Regions from separate parts of the uncultured Bacillus sp. genome, predicted to be linked through region 2. Evidence: a T-box and tRNA genes for the amino acid it is inferred to sense, from the RefSeq annotation. Region 2 holds a T-box; the other holds one or more tRNA genes.

Region 1 (10,817 bases), on a different contig from region 2:
ACAGTGCTTTCTATAGCTTTGTGGGGATGAGTTAAGATGTAATCTGCAAGTTTACGCTCGGATGGGGGAAGCTTGTGCTTCATTGATTGGATGATCGCTAAACCGCCTGTTGCCATTCTTGGTCTCTCCTTATCTTGAATGGTAATGTTCGATTGCTTTGTCTATAAAACCGTTTGTTTCATCAAGCAATGTTTTAGCTTGTTCCTGATCTGTGCTTGTTTTGAGCATGACGATTGCTGTTTTGACGTGATGATTGGCTTTTTCCAGAGTGTGTCTGGCTGTGTCGTATGAAGCGTTTGTGAGGCTTTGGATGATACTGATGGCGCGTTCCTTTAATTTTTTGTTGCTGACATTGACGTCTACCATCAAGTTTTCGTAAACCTTGCCGATTTTGACCATTACAGCGGTGGATATCATGTTTAGAATCATTTTATGAGCAGTTGCGGCTTTCATACGTGTTGATCCTGTAATGGCCTCAGGTCCGACGACAACCTCAATGCTGTGATCCGCATCTTTGCTGATGGCGGAATTTTCATTACAGGTAAGGGCGATGGTGTGTGCTCCGACTTTACGGGCGTATGTTAGGGCGCCTGCGGCATAAGGTGTGCGACCGCTTGCTGCGATGGCAATGACGGTGTCGTTTGAAGTGAGTTGTATGTTTTTTAAATCTTCGGCTCCTGCTTTTTCACTGTCTTCAATGCCCTCTGCTGCCTGCAAAAATGCTTTAGGTCCGCCAGCCATGATTCCGATGACCTGATCTGGGCTTACGCTGTAGGTGGGAGGACATTCAACAGCATCCATGACACCGAGTCTGCCGCTTGTACCGGCGCCTGTGTATATGAGCCGGCCTCCATTTTGAAACGAGTCGTACGCGCAGTCTACAGCTGTTTTGATATCGGGGAGAACCTGCTGAACGGCGGCTGCGACTTTCAAATCTTCGTTGTTGATCATTTTGAGGATGCCGAGTGTGTTTGCTTTGTGGATTTCAGCTGTTTGGCTATTGCGTGATTCCGTTGTAAGACGGTGAAGGTTTAATGGTTTTGACATGAGGAGGCCCCCTGTTTAAAAATAATGTATCTCAATATTCAGTATATTCATTTCTGTTATGATATTTCAACTATGTTTTGAAATTTTTGAAATTCTATTTCACTCAAGACTATAAGAAGTAATGAAGGATCAGCTGCTCTCCAAGCGGTCCGATTCTTCGCCGTCCTTTATCAAGAAACCCGCTTTTCATATAAAGGTGCTTTGCACGTGTGTTCAGATGATTGACGGCCAAAATAATTTCATCACACCATGGGAAATAACCGCTCACAAAAGAGGGAAGCTGAAGCATTGCTTTTTTTGCATAGCCTTTTCCGTGATGCACTGCGTGTAACGACAGAGAGCTGAGCAGTAAAGCAAATGGATTGTTAGAATATGGAGCAAGCGTTTCTTTTGATGTATGTAAAATGAAAAAACCGACTGGCAAATCGTCTTTTAAGATGACTACCGGATACCGGTCCCGTATGCTCAGGGCCTGAGTCAGCACCTCTTTCGGGAGTGAGGTAAATCGTTTGTCATCGTTTTTTAGCGTAAATGATTGGAGCTCCGGCAAATGTTCAGGCTTATAGAAGGATAAAGAAATGTCTTGAGTCATGTGATGCCCTCCTTACAATATGTCGTCTAACTGGTTTTCCGAAATGACATGGTAGCCTGCTTGTTTTAACAATGCGGCGGTCACTCCGCTGCCGGGGATTTTTTGGCCGGAGAATGTACCGTTATAGATAAAACCGCTTCCGCACGACGGACTGTTTTCTTTTAATATGACGGTAGAGGCATTGATTTCTTTTGCGTAAGCTAATGTTTTAGCAGCGCCTTCCATATATAATTCTGTTACATCTTCTCCTGAAACTGTCACGATTTTAGCGGTTCCATTGAGAACATCCTCGCCGGTGCCTCCGATGATTTCTGCAGGTTCACGGGGAGTTGAGAAGCCGCCGAGAAGCTCAGGACAAGCCATGACTGCTTCATTTTCATCGATGAGTTTTCTGATTTTCTCCGATGCGGCGTGAGAGCCGTTATATCTGCATTCAATGCCGCCAAGGCAAGAGCTGACTAGTATCATATTGGTTTCTCCTCTCTTGGTTTGCTTGTTTCTATCATAAAAGAAATGATAAATGTTGGGAGGCTTTTTCAGTTAAAAAAGGAGTTAAAAAGTTTGAAAATAAAAAATTTAATTTTTCTCTTTACAAAGGGGGTGTAACCTGTATATAATAACTTTTGTCAGCTCGACGAGAACACAAACGGCCCGTTGGTCAAGCGGTTAAGACACCGCCCTTTCACGGCGGTAACACGGGTTCGAATCCCGTACGGGTCACCATTTGGAGGATTAGCTCAGCTGGGAGAGCATCTGCCTTACAAGCAGAGGGTCGGCGGTTCGAGCCCGTCATCCTCCACCATTTTGCCGGTGTAGCTCAATTGGTAGAGCAACTGACTTGTAATCAGTAGGTTGGGGGTTCAAGTCCTCTTGCCGGCACTCTTTTCTTAACATTAATATGGAGGGGTAGCGAAGTGGCTAAACGCGGCGGACTGTAAATCCGCTCCCTCAGGGTTCGGCAGTTCGAATCTGCCCCCCTCCACCATTATTATTGGGCTATAGCCAAGCGGTAAGGCAACGGACTTTGACTCCGTCATGCGTTGGTTCGAATCCAGCTAGCCCAGTCACAGACACCTTTGACCAAAAGGTGTCTTTTTTTCTTTTTAAAATCGTTCCAACTTCTAACTGTTCAGTCTGTATAATAATTTTAAAAATATGTTAAGGTAGTTTATTCACGAATTACCATCTACACCCTGCCAAAAATTTGATAAACTTATTTTATAAAAAAATTGAAACCTTTTGAAACGAAGCTCGTATACATACAGACCGGTGAAGGCAGAGGTTAGATAAATATGGAAATGATGATTAAAAAGAGAATTAAACAAGTCAAAAAAGGCGACCAAGATGCATTTGCGGACATCGTAGATATTTACAAGGATAAAATTTATCAGCTTTGCTACCGTATGCTTGGTAATGTGCATGAGGCAGAGGATATTGCACAGGAGGCTTTCATCAGAGCGTACGTTAATATCGACAGTTTTGATATTAACCGGAAATTTTCAACTTGGCTTTATCGAATCGCGACCAATTTGACTATTGACCGCATTCGCAAAAAGAAGCCGGATTATTACCTCGATGCTGAGGTGGCTGGTACGGAAGGCTTGACCATGTATTCACAAATCGCCGCAGATGGGGTTTTGCCTGAAGATGCAGTTGTGTCGCTGGAGCTCTCAAACACGATTCAGCAGAAAATTTTAAAGCTTCCTGACAAATACAGAACAGTTATCGTATTAAAGTATATTGACGAACTCTCATTAATTGAAATCGGCGAGATTCTGAACATTCCTGTAGGAACTGTGAAAACGCGGATTCACAGAGGCAGAGAGGCTCTCAGAAAACAATTAAGGGATCTTTAAGTGGGGTGATGAAATGAGCTGTCCTGAACAAATTGTGCAGCTTATGCATATGCATCTTGATGGAGATATCCTTCCAAAAGATGAACACGTATTAAATGAACATCTGGAGACATGCGAGAAATGCAGAAAGCATTTTTATGAGATGGAAAAATCTATAGCGCTCGTCCGGAGCACATCGCATGTCGAAGCCCCCGCGGATTTTACCGCTAATGTCATGGCAAAATTGCCTAAGGAGAAGAAAAGAGCTTCTGTGAAAAGATGGTTCAGAACCCATCCCGTTATCGCAGCTGCTGCGGTATTTATCATTTTGATGGGCGGAGGTTTTTTTAACAGCTGGCATAATGACCAAAATTTCAGTGTGTCCAAGCAGCCGAATCTTGTGGTGCATAACCACACTGTGACCGTGCCGGAAGGTGAGACGGTCAAAGGTGATGTTACAGTCAAAAACGGCAAGCTGATTATTAAAGGCAAAATAGACGGGGATGTAACTGTTGTAAACGGCGAAAAGTATATGGCCTCTGCTGGACAAGTCACCGGTCAGATTGAAGAAATCAATCAATTATTCGATTGGACATGGTACAAGATGAAGTCTGCGGGGAAAAGTGTAGTCAATGCATTAAATCCGAAAGGAAAAGAGTAAAGCGCGTAATCGCTTTGCTCTTTTTTTATGGGCTGAGAGGGCTGGCACATTTCACTTGCCAAATCGAAATGTGGTATAATGGGCTCGCTATGTAAAGTACATATGCGTAACACGTAAAACACAAAATGCGAAATACGAAATGACTGAAATCTTGGAGGACGAGGAAATGGCTTTTGAGGATATCCCTTTTTTGCAGTACCTCGGCAATGCCGTTGATATTCTCCTTGTTTGGTATGTGATATATAAATTGATTATGGTGATACGCGGCACGAAAGCGGTTCAGCTGTTAAAAGGAATTGTCGTGATCGTGCTTGTCCGTATGGCCAGCCAATATTTGGGCCTCAGCACGCTTCAATGGCTGATGGACCAAGCGATAACATGGGGATTTTTAGCAATTATTATTATTTTTCAGCCTGAGCTGAGAAGAGCGCTTGAACAGCTTGGCCGCGGCCGCTTTTTTTCAAGGAGCGGCACGCCTGTGGAGGAAGCGCAGCAGAAAACAATTGAGGCCATCACAAAAGCAATCAATTATATGGCGAAACGCCGTATAGGCGCCCTGCTGACCATTGAGCGGGATACCGGAATGGGAGATTATATCGAGACCGGCATACCTTTAAATGCCAAAGTCAGCTCTGAGCTGCTGATCAATATTTTTATTCCAAACACTCCGCTTCATGATGGTGCAGTGATTATGAAGAATAATGAAATTGCCGCTGCCGCCTGTTATCTGCCGCTTTCAGAAAGCCCGTTTATTTCAAAAGAACTGGGCACGCGGCATAGAGCGGCTGTCGGCATCAGTGAAGTAACAGACAGTTTGACGATTATTGTGTCTGAAGAGACCGGCGGCGTCAGTGTGGCGAAGAACGGAGACCTTCACAGAGAGCTGACGGAAGAAGCGCTGAAAGAAATGCTTGAAGCCGAGTTTAAGAAAAACACCAGAGACACTTCTTCTAACCGCTGGTATTGGAGGGGCAAGAAAAATGGATAAATTCTTAAACAACCGCTGGGCTGTGAAAATTATTGCTCTGCTTTTCGCGCTCTTGCTTTATGTGGCGGTTAACAGCAATCAAGCACCGACTCCGAAAAAACCGGGTGAATCTTTCTTTCCGACATCAACAACTGATGAAGCAACACTGACCGATATCCCGGTCAAAGCGTATTATGATGATGAAAATTACGTCGTGACAGGTGTTCCGCAAACGGTGAATGTCACGATAAAAGGCTCGACAAGCGCCGTGAAAAAGGCTAGGCAGACCAAGAATTTTGAAATATATGCCGACATGGAAAATTTAAAAACCGGCACACATAAGGTTGAGCTAAAGGCCAAAAACGTGTCGGATGGGCTGACAATCTCTATCAATCCGTCTGTTACGACAGTTACTATTCAAGAACGGACGACCAAAAGCTTTCCTGTAGAAGTGGAGTACTACAATAAAAGCAAGATGAAAAAAGGCTATTCTCCGGAGCAGCCGATTGTCAGTCCGAAAAATGTGCAGATTACCGGATCTAAAAATGTGATTGATAATATTTCTCTTGTAAAAGCTTCAGTGAATTTGGAAAACGCAGATGAAACGATTGAAAAGGAAGCGAAAGTGACTGTCTATGATAAAGACGGAAACGCGCTTCCTGTCGACGTAGAGCCCTCGGTCATCAAGATTACCGTTCCGGTAACAAGCCCGAGTAAAAAAGTGCCCTTTAAAATTGAACGGACAGGAAGCCTTCCTGACGGTGTCAGCATAGCGAATATTGAATCCAGTCCCAGTGAGGTAACGGTTTACGGCTCACAGGATGTGTTGGATTCTCTTGAATTTATTGACGGCGTCAGCTTAGATTTAAGCAAGATTAACAAGGATTCCGATATCGAGGCAGATATTCCGCTTCCTGACGGCGCCAAAAAAATTTCGCCGTCAAAGGTGACTTTGCATATAGAAGTAGATAGTGAAGCGGATCAGAAGTTTGAGAATGTCTCTATTAAGACTGTAGGGCTGAGCAGCTCGCAAAACATTGAATTTCTAGATCCTGAATCGCAAGCGATAGACGTGACGGCTAAAGGCTCTCCCGCCAATATAAAAAAACTGAAGAAATCAGATATTGAATTGTATGTGAATGTTTCAGATTTAGATGACGGGGAGCATAGCGTGAAGCTTGAAGTAAACGGGCCTCAGAATGTAACCTGGTCCTTGGGGCAGAAAAGCGCCAAAATCAAGCTGACGTCTAAAAAAAGCAATACATCAACTAATGACAACAGCAGCAATACATCAGGGAACCAGGATGACACAGATAAGCAAACGAATAATCAAAAGAACAACCAGCAAGAAGATACAACGAACACTGATAAAGACAGCAATGATCAAAAACAAGACGAAAATAAAGATCAAAACCAAGATCAGGATGAGGACGAATCCACTGCGGATTCACAATCCACATCAGAATAAAAAAGGAGCGATTATAAAATGGGCAAGTATTTTGGAACAGACGGTGTAAGAGGTGTCGCCAATAGTGAGCTTACACCTGAGCTGGCCTTCAAAGTCGGACGTTTCGGCGGATATGTGCTGACAAAAGACAAACAACGTCCGAAAGTGCTGATAGGCCGCGATACACGCATCTCCGGCCATATGCTGGAGGGAGCCCTTGTCGCCGGACTTTTATCCATTGGCGCAGAAGTCATGCGCCTGGGTGTCATTTCTACACCTGGTGTATCTTATTTAACAAAAGCGATGGATGCAGAGGCAGGCGTCATGATTTCTGCTTCTCACAACCCAGTGCAGGATAACGGCATCAAGTTTTTCGGGGGAGACGGATTTAAGCTTTCTGACGAACAGGAGGCTGAAATTGAGCGCCTGATGGACGAACCGGAAGATAGGCTGCCAAGGCCGGTCGGAGCCGATCTCGGTCTTGTAAACGACTATTTTGAAGGTGGACAAAAATATCTGCAGTTCTTAAAACAGACTGCTGATGAAGATTTCACAGGCATTCATGTGGCACTGGACTGCGCACATGGTGCAACGTCGTCCTTGGCGACACACCTGTTTGCTGATTTAGATGCCGATGTTTCAACAATGGGGACTTCCCCGAACGGATTAAACATTAATGACGGCGTCGGATCGACTCATCCTGAAGCGCTCAGCGCGTTTGTCAAAGAGAAAAACGCCGATCTCGGTCTTGCGTTTGACGGTGATGGCGACCGCCTGATTGCTGTCGATGAAAAAGGAAATATCGTTGACGGCGACCAAATCATGTACATATGCTCAAAACACCTGAAATCAGAGGGCCGTTTAAAGGATGATACAGTGGTTTCGACTGTAATGAGCAACCTTGGCTTCTATAAGGCGCTTGAAAAAGAAGGCATCAAAAGCGTGCAAACGGCTGTCGGTGACCGTTACGTAGTAGAAGCGATGAAAAAAGACGGCTACAATGTCGGCGGTGAGCAGTCAGGACATCTTATTTTCCTTGATTACAACACGACAGGGGACGGATTATTGTCTGCTATTATGCTGATGAACACATTGAAAGCGACAGGCAAGCCGTTGTCAGAGCTTGCAGCTGAAATGCAGAAGTTCCCGCAGCTGTTAGTCAATGTGAGAGTAACTGATAAATATAAAGTCGAAGAGAACGAAAAAGTAAAAGCTGTTATTTCTGAAGTTGAAAAAGAAATGAACGGCGACGGCCGGATTTTGGTCCGCCCTTCAGGCACTGAACCACTAGTCCGTGTTATGGCTGAAGCGAAGACGAAAGAACTGTGCGATGAGTATGTCAATCGCATTGTTGAAGTCGTCCGGTCAGAAATGGGATTAGAGTAACGAAGCCTATTATCAGAGAGTGAACAAGACAAGCGAGTTTTACATATGATAATTGTGAGACATACGGCAAAGTTGTTTAAAAAACAATTGACCGTTTATGCCACATGCTGTAAAATCAAGCTTGTCTTGTTCTTATTTTCTCTACAGGAAAGAAGACGGGATTATTGTTTCACCTATAATTATAGCGCCCGAACTAAGCGCCCGAAAAAAGGCTTAGTTGACGAGGATGGAGGTTATCGAATTTTCGGCGGATGCCTCCCGGCTGATTATGCAGATCACAGCCGTAAGGATTTCTTCAAACCAAGGGGGTAACTCCTTGAACAAAGAGAAATCACATGATCTTCCAAAAACATGTAGGAGGGGACGATTGAAAGTCCCCTTGAAATTTGACTTTCTTCGTCTCCTTTTACAATCTTAGGAGGAAGAAAAATATGTGTGGAATCGTAGGTTATATCGGTCAGCTTGATGCGAAGGAAATTTTACTGAAAGGGTTAGAAAAGCTTGAGTACCGCGGATATGATTCTGCTGGTATCGCTGTTGCCAACGAACAGGGAATCCATGTGTTCAAAGAAAAAGGACGCATTGCGGATCTTCGTGAAGTTGTGGATGCCAATATAGAAGCGAAAGCTGGAATTGGCCATACGCGCTGGGCAACACACGGCGAACCAAGCTATCTAAACGCTCACCCGCATCAAAGCGCACTGGGCCGTTTTACACTTGTTCATAACGGCGTGATCGAGAACTATGTTCAGCTGAAACAAGAGTATTTACAAGATGTAGAGCTCAAAAGTGACACCGATACAGAGGTAGTCGTTCAAGTAATCGAGCAATTTGTCAACGGAGGTCTTGATACAGAAGAAGCGTTCCGCAAAACACTTACACTGTTAAAAGGCTCTTATGCAATTGCTTTATTCGACAACGAAAACAGAGAAACGATTTTTGTAGCGAAAAACAAAAGCCCTCTATTAGTCGGTCTTGGAGATACATTCAATGTCGTAGCATCTGATGCGATGGCAATGCTTCAAGTAACCAATGAATACGTAGAGCTGATGGATAAAGAAATGGTCATCGTCACTGATGATCAAGTTGTCATCAAAAACCTTGATGGTGACGTGATTTCACGTGCTTCTTATATTGCTGAGCTGGATGCCAGCGATATCGAAAAAGGTACGTACCCTCACTACATGTTGAAAGAAACGGATGAGCAGCCTGTTGTCATGCGCAAAATCATCCAAACGTATCAAGATGAAAACGGCAAACTGTCTGTGCCTGGCGATATCGCTGCCGCTGTAGCGGAAGCGGACCGCATCTATATCATTGGCTGCGGAACAAGCTACCATGCAGGACTTGTCGGTAAACAATATATTGAAATGTGGGCAAACGTGCCGGTTGAAGTGCATGTAGCGAGTGAATTCTCTTACAACATGCCGCTTCTGTCTAAGAAACCGCTCTTTATTTTCCTTTCACAAAGCGGAGAAACAGCAGACAGCCGTGCAGTTCTTGTTCAAGTCAAAGCACTTGGACACAAAGCACTGACAATCACAAACGTACCGGGATCAACGCTTTCTCGTGAAGCTGACTACACGTTGCTGCTTCATGCAGGCCCTGAAATTGCTGTTGCTTCAACGAAAGCATACACTGCACAAATCGCTGTTCTTGCTGTTCTTGCATCTGTAGCTGCTGACAAAAACGGCATTGATATCGGATTTGACCTCGTCAAAGAACTCGGTATCGCTGCGAACGCAATGGAAGCCCTTTGCGACCAGAAAGACGAAATGGAAATGATCGCCCGTGAATACCTGACTGTATCCAGAAACGCTTTCTTCATTGGCCGCGGCCTTGACTACTTCGTATGTGTCGAAGGCGCACTGAAGCTGAAAGAGATTTCTTACATTCAGGCAGAAGGCTTTGCCGGCGGAGAACTGAAGCACGGCACCATTGCCTTGATCGAACAAGGTACACCAGTATTTGCACTGGCAACACAAGAGCACGTAAACCTAAGCATCCGCGGAAACGTTAAAGAAGTTGCCGCTCGCGGAGCAAACACATGCATCATCTCACTGAAAGGCCTAGACGATGCGGATGACAGATTCGTACTACCGGAAGTAAACCCAGCGCTTGCTCCGTTGGTATCTGTTGTTCCATTGCAGCTGATCGCTTACTATGCTGCACTGCATCGCGGCTGTGATGTTGATAAACCGCGTAACCTTGCGAAGAGTGTTACTGTGGAGTAAAAATGTTAACCCCCTTTGGTTATTTAGCCAAAGGGGTTTTTATGTTAGAGGTGATTTTGTATGAAAGAAATCCAAGAGGAATTTTATAATTATTTTCGCACATTCTGTTTAGTAAATAACTGAGTGGGTAAAAATTTAAATTGCCAACTATAATTAAATACTGGTTCAAAGAAATTAGTATGATAGATTTCACATGCCTTAGTAAAGATTATATCTTCAAAGGGAAAAAGGATTGATACTTCATTCTTCGATTTCCAACATGTAAGTTTGAATTTACTGAATAGAATATGAGGTTTTTGTTGACAACTTTTAAAATTTAGCTTATCTTATACGTAACTTCATAATCTGCAAATGTTATTTTTCCTTTTAAAATAACTAGGCCTTTAGCATTCTTTTAATATTTAATTTTAAATCTTGAAAGGATGAAAAAGCATTCTAATAAAAGGAAGAGTAACATAAGTCGATTTATTTTATAAATCAAGGTTCTAAATTAACGATGATTTCATTCCTTTAGAAGGAACTTAAAATAATGTATATAGTAAAATAACCAATAATAAGGTAGCTCTTCAAAAAACTTCGCAGAAGTTAGTTGAAGTGAAACCGACAATTTTCAAGATTCAATGATCTTACATCATCATTGAAATTTTG
Region 2 (10,817 bases):
ATCTCGAGATTATCGGCTTTGATAATACGAGATTAAGCCTCATGGTTCGTCCGCAACTTTCAACAGTTGTTCAGCCGACATATGATATTGGCGCCGTTGCGATGAGACTGCTGACGAAGCTCATGAATAAAGAGCCGGTTGAAGAGCATATCGTCGAACTGCCGCACCGTATAGAGCTAAGAAAGTCAACCAAGTCATAAGAAAAACAAGAGAGCAAGCTTCACCATTAAGGTGAATTCTTGCTTTTTTCATGGGGAGAAATGATGAAACGTTTTGATTATCTTACACCTGTTGGTTTTGTGTTAGGAACGATTATTATTGTTATAGGGATTATCTCGGGATCGGGAGTAAGCGGTTTCCGCTCTTTTCTTGATCTGACCTCTTTCTTCATCGTAACAGGGGGACTATGCGCCGCTGTTTTTATCAGTTTTCCGCCGAGAGAGCTGAAAAAAGCGCCCTCTGTGTTAAAGCAGGCATTTATCCGCCAGGAAGACAATGTGAAAGATCTTGTGAAAACCTTTGTCTCTCTTTCCGATCACGCGCGTAAACACGGGCTTTTATCATTGGATGATCAGACTCGGGAAATCAAAGATCCATTCTTGAAAAAAGGGCTGCTTCTAGCAATTGACGGCTGGGATGAAGAAACGATTCGGCTCGTCATGGATTCAGAAATCGCAGCAATGGAGGAACGGCACCGCAAAGGACGGCGTGTTTTTGAAAAAGCGGGGGAATTCGCTCCGGCATGGGGAATGATCGGAACACTCGTCGGGCTCGTGCTGATGCTCAAAAACTTAAATGATCCACATATGCTTGGACCGAATATGGCCATTGCGCTTCTGACGACCTTATACGGTTCATTACTGGCGAACATGGTCTTCAACCCGATTGCTGCAAAGCTCGAAGAAAAAACAGAAAGTGAAATCTTTATCAAGCAGGTAATGGTGGAAGGTATTATCGGAATCCAATCCGGAAAAAACCCGCGCAATCTCGAAAGCCAGCTTGTCGTTTTCAGCTCCCGGGAAGAATGGCGGAAGCAGCCAAATCAAGTAAAAACAAAAAAGGGATCTGTACATGAAGCTTAGAAGAGAACGTTTTGATAGAAGGAATGGAAGCGGGAAAAACAGCCATTCTTCCTCAAGCTGGATGGTCACCTTTTCAGATTTGATCACTTTGATCCTTGTGTTCTTTATTTTACTTTTTTCTATGTCCCAAATCGATCTGCAAAAATTTAAAGCGGCAGTTGATTCGATCCAAAAGGAAGGCGGCGGGCTTCAGCCGGACCAAACGTCCATAGAAAAAAAGAATACCTCGCCAGCCGATGCGAAGAAGCAAGAGGATCAGCAGGATCAGCTTCTCAAGAAAGTAAATACATATATAAAAGACAATCATTTGAAGGCCCAAATGACAGCCAAACGGGATGAACGCGGTGTCGTGCTCGTTCTGCAGGAGGCTGTGCTGTTTGATTCAGGTGAGGCAAAGGTGCTGAAAAATGCTGAAACACTTCTTCACCAAATTGCTGTTCTTCTTCAAACAATTCCAAATGACATTCAGGTGGAGGGCCATACAGACAGCCGAAACATTTCGACATACCGATACCCGTCTAACTGGGAGCTGTCGGCAGCGCGGGCGAGCGGAGTTATTCAATATTTCACATCAAAAGAAAAACTTCCCTCCAAGCGCTTTATCGCTGTCGGTTATGCAGATACAAAGCCTGTAAAGGATAACAAGACAAACGAACACATGAAGGAAAACCGGCGTGTGGAAATCGTCATCAAAAAATAAAAAACGACCTCTTCGTAAAGGTCGTTTTTTATTTTGTTCTTTGCTGCTGCTCAGATCGTATCGCATATAATGCTTTGCTGACGGTTTGTGCATTTTTTTCTGTAATTTCTGGCTTGCGGGGAATCGGAGGATATAAATCGGCCGGATCGCTCCAGCTGGACGGAAGGGTGACGGGGCATTGTTTTTGCCATTTAGCGATCCAATCCTGCGGGATATCGTCTCCCGGATCAATTCCCTTCATTTCAAGCCATATTCTGGCCCAGGCACGGGGCACGACACGCCAAATATCATAGCCGCCGCCTCCCACTGCAATCCATCTTCCTTCGCAATACTGGTGCGCTAACGTGTGTGCAAGCCGGGGAATTTCTTCGTATATGTTGATTGTTGCAGATAAATGTGTCAGCGGATCATAGTAATGGGCATCGGCGCCGTTTTGGCTGATAATGACATCCGGCTGGAAATAAGCAGCTATTTCGGAAGCCGCTGTCTGGTAAGCTTCAAGAAAAGAATCATCCTCTGTAAAAGCGTCAAGAGGGATATTAAAGGAATAGCCATATCCTTTTCCGCTGCCTTTTTCCTGGATCTGGCCGGTTCCGGGGAATAAATACCTTCCTGTCTCATGAATGGACAGCGTGCATACGTCAGGGTTATCGTAAAACGTAAATTGCACACCGTCTCCATGGTGGGCGTCCGTGTCAATATAAAGCACTCTGGCTCTGTATTTTTTCTGAATATATTGAATCGCCACAGCACTGTCGTTGTATATGCAAAACCCTGAAGCTCTCCCCCGAAAGCCGTGATGTAGGCCCCCTCCAAGGTTGGCGGCATGCAGGGCTTGTCCTGACATCACCCAGTCTGCGGCCGTTAAGGTGCCACCGACTAAGAGTGATGCCGCTTCGTGCATGCCGGCAAAGACAGGTGTATCCTCTGTGCCGAGCCCGTAGCTTTCTCCTTCTTTAACGGGAAGCTTTCCCGCGCCCGCAAGCTTGACCGCCTGAATATAATCGTCCGTATGGACAAGGGCGAGCTCCTCTTCTTCCGCGAGTCTGGGACTGACAATGTCTCCATCACCAAAGGCATTGATCGTCTTGAGTAAATCGTATGTTAACAGAACCCGCTGCTGATTAAATGGATGTTCCTGATGAAACATATAGGTTTGATACGATGGAGAATAGATAAATACACTGTCTCTCATAGCAAATCCCTTTGCTCTGACGGCCATATGACGTGGTGCCCATTTCTTTGTAATGCCTGCAAAAACGGCAGCGGATTCATCGTTTTTACACGGAAGACAAGCACTTTTACACCGGGATCATCATGCGGATAAACAAGCACGCTTAATATTTTCACTTGAAGGTCTTGGCAAAGGCTGCTGATCTCCGCGAGGCTTTTGGTGATGTCGTTTACTTTTATTTCGATTTGCGATCCCGGCTGGTCAGCGCCTGTCAATTTGACAAACGTCCGGAGCAAATCGGTTTTTGTCAAAATGCCTACTACTTTTTGATGCTGCACCACTGGGAGACAGCCGATGCCATGCTCGTAGAACACAGCAGAAATTTCTTCGACAAAATCTAACGGGTGGGCGCAGACGACATCTTTTTTCATAATTGAATCTACGCTTCGTGTGAGAAATCGGCTCCGTTTGCTTTCTTCAAAAATACTCGGGCTGGCCTGTTTCATGTCTCTGTCTGTAATCATGCCGATCACATGGCGGTCTTCGTCTACAACAGGCAGATGCCTGATATGGAACTCCTTCAGTTTGCATATTGCTGTTTCAAGCGTATCCGTCTTCGTTAATGTAATGACATCCCTTTTCATGATTTGCTCAACAATCATTATTTTTTCCCCTTTGTCAGTGTCAGTTAATACATATAACGATGATAAAAACGGAGCCTGTCAAATTGTTCAATTGATTCTTGGCTGACGTTTTTTCCGATGCGGGCCATCAGACAGTTTGCAGGGTGAGAGCTGATCTCCGGCTCATCCGTTGCAAACCAGACCAATCCGCCTGCATTCATCATCTTTTCCATGATCTTTCTGTATTCCCACACATCTTTTTTCATCCCTTTTAAATCCCAATGCCAGTAATATTCTGTCGTCATCACGATGTAGTTTTCCATTTGTTCATCCATCATGCTGACGGTTAGTAGCGTTTTTCCGACAGAACATCCCCGATAGGCCGGCGCTACCTCGATGGCACCGAGCTCAAGCAAGTTCTCCATATTTCCTTCAGACCATCTTTCGAGCGGGTCAGGATATAAATACGTCACATAGCCGACGATGGTTCGGCCGTCTCTGGCAATAATAATGCGCCCCTCGGGAAGGCCTGCAATGTCGACTAACGCTTCATGCTGCTCACGGGGCGGGCGAAATGCGGTTAAATCGTTATGAAACTCGTAACCTGCTAAATCCCCTGGAGACACAGGCCCTTCTATCAGTAAGGAGCCGGTTGCTGTTTTGATGTTTGCTGAATGGTATGTTTTATGATGTTCCACTGATCCACCGTCCCATCAATTCTTATAAAAATACATGCCTTCTTTAAGAATAACAAATTATAAAGCGTTTTCAATACGGTTTATATTTTAAAAATTGAGAAGAATATGAATATATACTATAATAAATGTGACAACTTCAGCAAAGGGGGATGTTTGGGCATGAATTTGAAAGCGTTACCAGCAGTGGAAGGGGATCATCATTTAAAAAACTATGAAGAAACGTACCGGCATTTTGATTGGGCCGAGGCAGAGAAACATTTCTCCTGGCATGAGACAGGGAAACTAAATGCGGCGTATGAAGCGATTGACCGTCATGCCGAATCGTTTCGAAAAAACAAAGTAGCGCTTTATTATAAAGACGCAAACCGGGATGAAAAATACACATTTAAAGAAATGAAAGAAGAATCAAACAGAGCTGGGAATGTGCTGAAACGGTATGGAAATGTGGAAAAAGGGGACCGCGTTTTTATTTTTATGCCGAGATCACCCGAGCTTTATTTTATTATGCTTGGCGCTATCAAAATTGGCGCCATCGCGGGGCCGCTGTTCGAAGCATTTATGGAGGGAGCGGTGAAGGACCGGCTTGAAAACAGCGAGGCGAAGGTTGTTGTCACAACGCCTGAACTGCTGGAGAGAATACCGGCTGACAAACTGCCTCACTTACAGCATATATTCGTAGTCGGCGGAGAGGCTGAGATCGGCGCAAATATCATCAATTATGATGAAGCGGCAAAACAGGAGAGCACAAGACTGGATATCGAATGGATGGACAAAAAAGACGGCTATCTGCTTCACTATACATCTGGTTCCACTGGAACGCCAAAGGGTGTGCTTCATGTTCATGAAGCGATGATTCAGCAATATCAGACAGGAAAGTGGGTCCTTGATTTAAAGGAAGAAGACATTTACTGGTGTACAGCTGATCCGGGCTGGGTGACAGGTACGGTATACGGCATTTTTGCACCGTGGCTGAATGGAGCGACAAATGTCATCGTCGGCGGCCGTTTCAGCCCGGAAAGCTGGTATGGAACGATTGAGCAGCTTGGCGTCAACGTCTGGTACAGCGCGCCGACCGCGTTTCGAATGTTAATGGGAGCGGGAGATGAGATGGCTGCGAAATATGATTTAACCTCACTTCGGCATGTGCTCAGTGTCGGTGAACCGTTAAATCCGGAAGTCATCAGATGGGGGCACAAAGTCTTTAACAAACGAATTCATGATACATGGTGGATGACAGAAACGGGCAGCCAGCTCATCTGCAACTATCCTTGCATGGATATCAAACCGGGCTCAATGGGTAAGCCGATTCCCGGTGTGGAGGCAGCAATCGTTGACAATCAGGGCAACGAACTTCCACCGTACCGAATGGGTAATCTCGCCATTAAAAAGGGCTGGCCTTCCATGATGCATACCATTTGGAATAATCCTGAAAAGTACGAATCGTATTTCATGCCGGGCGGCTGGTATGTGTCTGGCGATTCTGCTTATATGGATGATGAAGGGTATTTCTGGTTCCAAGGCAGAGTTGATGACGTCATCATGACCTCCGGTGAGCGCGTCGGCCCATTTGAAGTGGAAAGCAAGCTTGTCGAACATCCGGCTATTGCAGAAGCAGGCGTGATCGGGAAGCCTGATCCGGTGCGGGGAGAAATCATTAAAGCTTTTATCGCACTCAGAGAAGGATTTGAGCCGTCCGATAAACTGAAAGAAGAGATCCGCCTATTTGTGAAGCAGGGTCTTGCAGCCCATGCGGCTCCGCGTGAAATTGAATTTAAAGATAAGCTTCCGAAAACCCGGAGCGGAAAGATCATGAGACGCGTGCTGAAGGCGTGGGAGCTGAATCTGCCGGCCGGAGATCTGTCAACGATGGAGGATTAAAAGGCGACGTTGACACGGGATTTTATTTATGTTAAAAATGATATAGCTTCATATGAAAAGGTAAAGATTGAGACAAGTAGAATATCCTTACGTTCCAGAGAGCTGATGGCCGGTGAAAATCAGCACAGACGGATATCTCGAATACACTCATGAACCGCTTTTGCAAACAAAGCCGGCCAGGCTTTCAGTAGTGAAAGAACGGACCTGATCCGTTATCAGGCAAAGTGATAAGACGAATGTTTTGCATTCTCTTATTAGTAGGGTGGTACCGCGATAATTAATCGTCCCTTCGTGTAAACGAAGGGGCGTTTTTATTTTAATCAAAAAAGGAGCTTTATCTCATGACAAACTTACTTGAAGACTTATCCTTCCGCGGATTGATTCAGCAAATGACGGATGAAGAGGGATTAAATAAACAGCTGAATGAAGAAAAAATCCGCCTGTACTCAGGCTTTGATCCGACAGCAGACAGCCTGCATATCGGACACCTGCTGCCTATTTTAACACTTCGCCGTTTCCAGCTGGCGGGGCATCATCCGATAGCGCTTGTGGGCGGCGCGACGGGCCTCATTGGCGATCCGAGCGGAAAAAAAGCGGAGCGTACATTAAACACTGCTGACATCGTATCCGAATGGTCCCAAAAAATCAAAAACCAGCTGTCCAGATTTCTGGATTTTGATGCAACAGAAAATCCTGCTGTCATCGCGAACAACTTTGACTGGATCGGCAAAATGAATGTGATCGACTTCCTGCGTGATGTCGGTAAAAACTTCGGCATCAATTACATGCTGGCAAAAGACACGGTCAGCTCAAGAATTGAATCCGGCATTTCATACACGGAATTCAGCTACATGATTCTTCAATCTTATGATTTCTTAAATCTATACAGAGACAAAAACTGTAAGCTGCAAATCGGCGGAAGCGATCAGTGGGGGAACATCACAGCGGGTCTTGAACTGATCAGAAAATCAGAAGAAGAAGGAGCGAAAGCGTTCGGCCTTACCATTCCGCTTGTCACAAAAGCAGACGGCACGAAGTTCGGAAAAACGGAAGGCGGCGCTATCTGGCTTGATAAGGAAAAAACATCGCCGTATGAATTCTATCAATTCTGGATCAACACAGATGACCGTGACGTTGTGAAATACTTAAAATACTTTACGTTCCTATCAAAAGAGGAAATTGAAGCATACGCTGAGAAAACAGAAACGGCGCCTGAAAAGCGTGAAGCGCAAAAACGCCTGGCAGAAGAAGTGACAGCACTCGTTCATGGACGTGAGGCGCTGGAGCAAGCTATTAACATCTCCCAAGCGTTGTTCAGCGGCAATATTAAAGAGCTTTCTGCCGAAGACGTAAAAGTCGGCTTTAAAGATGTTCCATCTATGGAAGCTGACAGCAGCCAAGAGCTTTCACTTGTAGATGTATTGGTGCAATCTAAATTATCTCCATCTAAACGCCAAGCCCGTGAAGACATTCAAAACGGAGCTGTTTACATTAACGGCGAACGCCAGACGGAAATAAATTATATCTTATCGGGTGAAGACCGCATCGAAGGCCAATTTACTGTCCTGCGCCGCGGGAAGAAAAAATACTTCCTTGTAACTTATAAATAAGAAAAAAATCCTTTGCCGTTAAGGGCAAAGGATCTTTTTTTGTTTAGCGCATAGGAAAGACAGGAAAAGAGTATATTAGATAGGGCAAACACGATCAATCACCACCTTTTAACAGAAAGGAGCGCTCACCGTGAATCTCATGTTTACGATTGCAAAAGAAAGGCTGCAGCGGGATTATTGGGAACAGCAGGCGCGAGATAGTGTTGGCCAGCAAGAGGTAAAAGACGAAACAGACGATAAAAAAACCCCGACCGCATAGCGGCAGGGGTTTTTAAAACGATTAACGAGAGTAGAACTCAACGATAAGCGCTTCGTTAATTTCCGGAGCAAGTTCAGAACGCTCAGGAAGACGAGTGAAAGTACCTTCAAGCTTTTCAGCGTCGAAAGTAAGGTATTCAGGAACGAAGTTGTTCACTTCAACAGATTCTTTGATGATAGAAAGATTTCTTGATTTTTCGCGAACACCGATTGTTTGACCAGGTTTTACTTGGTAAGACGGGATGTCAACGCGGCTTCCGTCTACAAGAATGTGACCGTGGTTAACCAATTGGCGAGCTTGACGGCGAGTACGTGCTAAACCTAGCTTGTACACAACGTTATCAAGACGAGAATCTAAAAGAATCATGAAGTTTTCACCGTGTTTACCAGCTAGTTTGCCAGCTTTGTCAAACAAAGTGCGGAATTGGCGTTCGTTTACACCGTACATGTGACGAAGCTTTTGCTTTTCTTGCAATTGCAAACCGTATTCTGATAATTTTTTACGTTGTCCTGGACCGTGTGGACCTGGAGCGTAAGGGCGTTTTTCTAATTCTTTTCCTGTACCGCTAAGAGAGATTCCTAGACGGCGGGACAGTTTCCAAGATGGACCTGTATAGCGAGCCATAATGTGACTCCTCCTTTGGTTTTATTTTTGTGGAAAATAAAAACCGTCTGCTCTATTCGACCATGTACATTTTGTTTTCATGTATCCTCGCTCCAGCAGCAGAGAGTTACACGATACACCTTATGGATAAGGAACAAAATGAAAACATAGAAGCTGAACAAAAAGGCTGCAATATTTCACACAAAGGTCATTATATAATTTATTTGTTTTGAAGTCAACCATTCCTCCATTATTGCTTTGCCGTTTATGATATAATAAACAAAAATTAGTGGTAAACTTTTAGGTGATAAAAACATGGTAGAACAAACAAAAGAACAACTATCCGCCTTTCATTATCATATGCTCGATTTTTTATTAACCAAATCTGAAAAAGTCACATTCACCGACTCATTCAAATGGCTGACTTCGGCTATACAAACCTACTTTTCATCCCTTTGTGTTTCGCTTACACCGTCACCATCTGACTCTGCGGCAAAACTGGCAGATGATGAATTATATTTTTCCGCTTCGAAAATAAACGCTTCATTTTATATGATTGAGGACGGCTCCGGCAGGCGCTTTCATCTTACATGCAGACAGGGTGGAGAGATTCCTGAAGGGCTTTCGGACGTGGTTGCTTCATTTTTAAACCAGTCAATGAAACAGGAAAGACTCTATATCAAAACGATCTATCAAAAAAAGATATACAAAATGACAGAGCTGTTCCATTCACTGCTTGATCAGACAGAGGTGCTGAAGCAGCTTTTAGAAAGCTTGACCCGCACGTTTTCTCCTATTGAGTTTTCATTGTTTATTTCGCACGACCAAGATCAATGTTTAGGTGTTCCTGCAAAAGAGCTGGATATGGAAGGGGAAAAATCCGATTCCTTTGCTCTCAAAGTGTATTTGTCCGGGGATATTTTGCGAAAAAATGAATCAGCCGCCTACATTCCGATCAAAGGACAGCAGGGAACGTACGGGGTGTTGATGGCTGAAGGAAAGGGCGGCAGTTTGATTACTGACGTCTACCTTGATGAAATGTCGCTAATAGCAAACGCGGCGGGAAAAGCATTTGAAAATGCCCAGCTCTATGAACAATCCAAAGCAAGCATCGCAAATTTGGAATTGATCAATGAAACGTCACGCCGCCTGAATCAGCGGCTGACACTGACCGATACGATGAATGATCTGGCTGTGAGAATGGCGGAATCATTTCTGGCAGAAGAAGTGGGTTTTTTTCATATAGATCATTTTGAAAAGCTAACATTGCTCCCTGGCAGCACAGCGTTTTTTAAAGAAGCGAAGCCATCTGACTTTTATCATGAGTTGAAAGAAAAGCTGTATGAAGGTGAAAGAGGGGTTTTCATCGGAAATGGCCAGTCTGTTTTTGGAAAGGCCGGCTACGGCTCGCTGATGGCCGCTCCGATGATTGAGAATGACCGGCTTTTAGGCTTTGCGGTTTTATTAAAACAGGAACTGTACGCCTTTACATTTGAAATGTATAAGCTGTTTCAAGCGCTGATTCATCACGCAACGCTGGCTGTAACCAATTCAATGCTCCGCGACCGCCTTGAGCATCTCGTGAAAACAGATCAGCTAACTGAACTGTATTCAAGGGTGTATTTAGATGAAAAAATTCAATACAGCATGAAAATCCACCAAAAGGGTGTCTTTATTCTAGTTGATATTGATAATTTCAAGAATGTAAATGATACGTACGGTCATCAGACTGGGGACGAGATTTTAATTCAAGTCGCTTCGGTGATTAAAAGCAACATCCGAAAGCAGGATGTAGGCGCCCGCTGGGGAGGCGAAGAGCTGGCGATTTATTTACCGAATGTGCCGATTGCGGTGGGTAAACGGATTACTGAGCGATTGGTTTATGCGGTCAGAAAAAACACAAAACCCGAGGTGACCATTTCATGCGGTATCTCCTGCTGGACGGCAGAAAAAAGAAAGTCTTTGAAAGAGCTTGTGCATGAGGCTGATGAAGCGCTCTACAGCGCGAAACGAAGCGGAAAAAACCGCTTGATGATACACGAATCAATAAAATAAAAAAAGCCCAAAACAATATCAGTTTTGGGCTTTTATATTACTGTGCTAACGCTTTTTCAAGCGTTTCGGCAAATTGTAATAAGTATTTTTCATCAATTTCGTCGAAACGGTTTTTCACTGGGCTGTCGATGTCCA

Evidence for each region. The T-box of region 2 lies ahead of tyrS (tyrosine--tRNA ligase). A T-box ahead of a tRNA ligase gene usually reads a tRNA of that ligase, here a tRNA-Tyr.
Region 1: it has a tRNA-Tyr gene. The T-box ahead of tyrS (tyrosine--tRNA ligase) is inferred to sense a tRNA for this amino acid. The anticodon was not compared.

Annotation. Positions count from the first base shown of each region.
Region 1 is NZ_CATYRA010000012.1:15,935-26,751, forward strand. It holds gene Q5C82_RS17290 (MurR/RpiR family transcriptional regulator) at 1-116, opposite strand, end outside; gene murQ (N-acetylmuramic acid 6-phosphate etherase) at 130-1,047, opposite strand; gene Q5C82_RS17300 (GNAT family N-acetyltransferase) at 1,157-1,639, opposite strand; gene Q5C82_RS17305 (DUF523 domain-containing protein) at 1,652-2,107, opposite strand; tRNA gene Q5C82_RS17310 (tRNA-Glu) at 2,288-2,362, shown strand; tRNA gene Q5C82_RS17315 (tRNA-Val) at 2,366-2,441, shown strand; tRNA gene Q5C82_RS17320 (tRNA-Thr) at 2,446-2,518, shown strand; tRNA gene Q5C82_RS17325 (tRNA-Tyr) at 2,540-2,624, shown strand; tRNA gene Q5C82_RS17330 (tRNA-Gln) at 2,632-2,703, shown strand; gene sigW (RNA polymerase sigma factor SigW) at 2,932-3,495, shown strand; gene rsiW (anti-sigma-W factor RsiW) at 3,509-4,135, shown strand; gene cdaA (diadenylate cyclase CdaA) at 4,302-5,123, shown strand; gene cdaR (CdaA regulatory protein CdaR) at 5,116-6,570, shown strand; gene glmM (phosphoglucosamine mutase) at 6,589-7,935, shown strand; gene glmS (glutamine--fructose-6-phosphate transaminase (isomerizing)) at 8,367-10,169, shown strand.
Region 2 is NZ_CATYRA010000004.1:91,067-101,883, forward strand. It holds gene ccpA (catabolite control protein A) at 1-200, shown strand, start outside; gene motP (flagellar motor protein MotP) at 264-1,082, shown strand; gene motS (flagellar motor protein MotS) at 1,072-1,782, shown strand; gene Q5C82_RS08255 (acetoin utilization protein AcuC) at 1,811-2,977, opposite strand; gene Q5C82_RS08260 (acetoin utilization AcuB family protein) at 2,974-3,618, opposite strand; gene acuA (acetoin utilization protein acetyltransferase AcuA) at 3,645-4,277, opposite strand; gene acsA (acetate--CoA ligase) at 4,437-6,155, shown strand; T-box leader at 6,210-6,447, shown strand; gene tyrS (tyrosine--tRNA ligase) at 6,497-7,765, shown strand; gene Q5C82_RS08280 (hypothetical protein) at 7,896-8,024, shown strand; gene rpsD (30S ribosomal protein S4) at 8,046-8,648, opposite strand; gene Q5C82_RS08290 (diguanylate cyclase) at 8,943-10,682, shown strand; gene Q5C82_RS08295 (GAF domain-containing protein) at 10,720-10,817, opposite strand, start outside.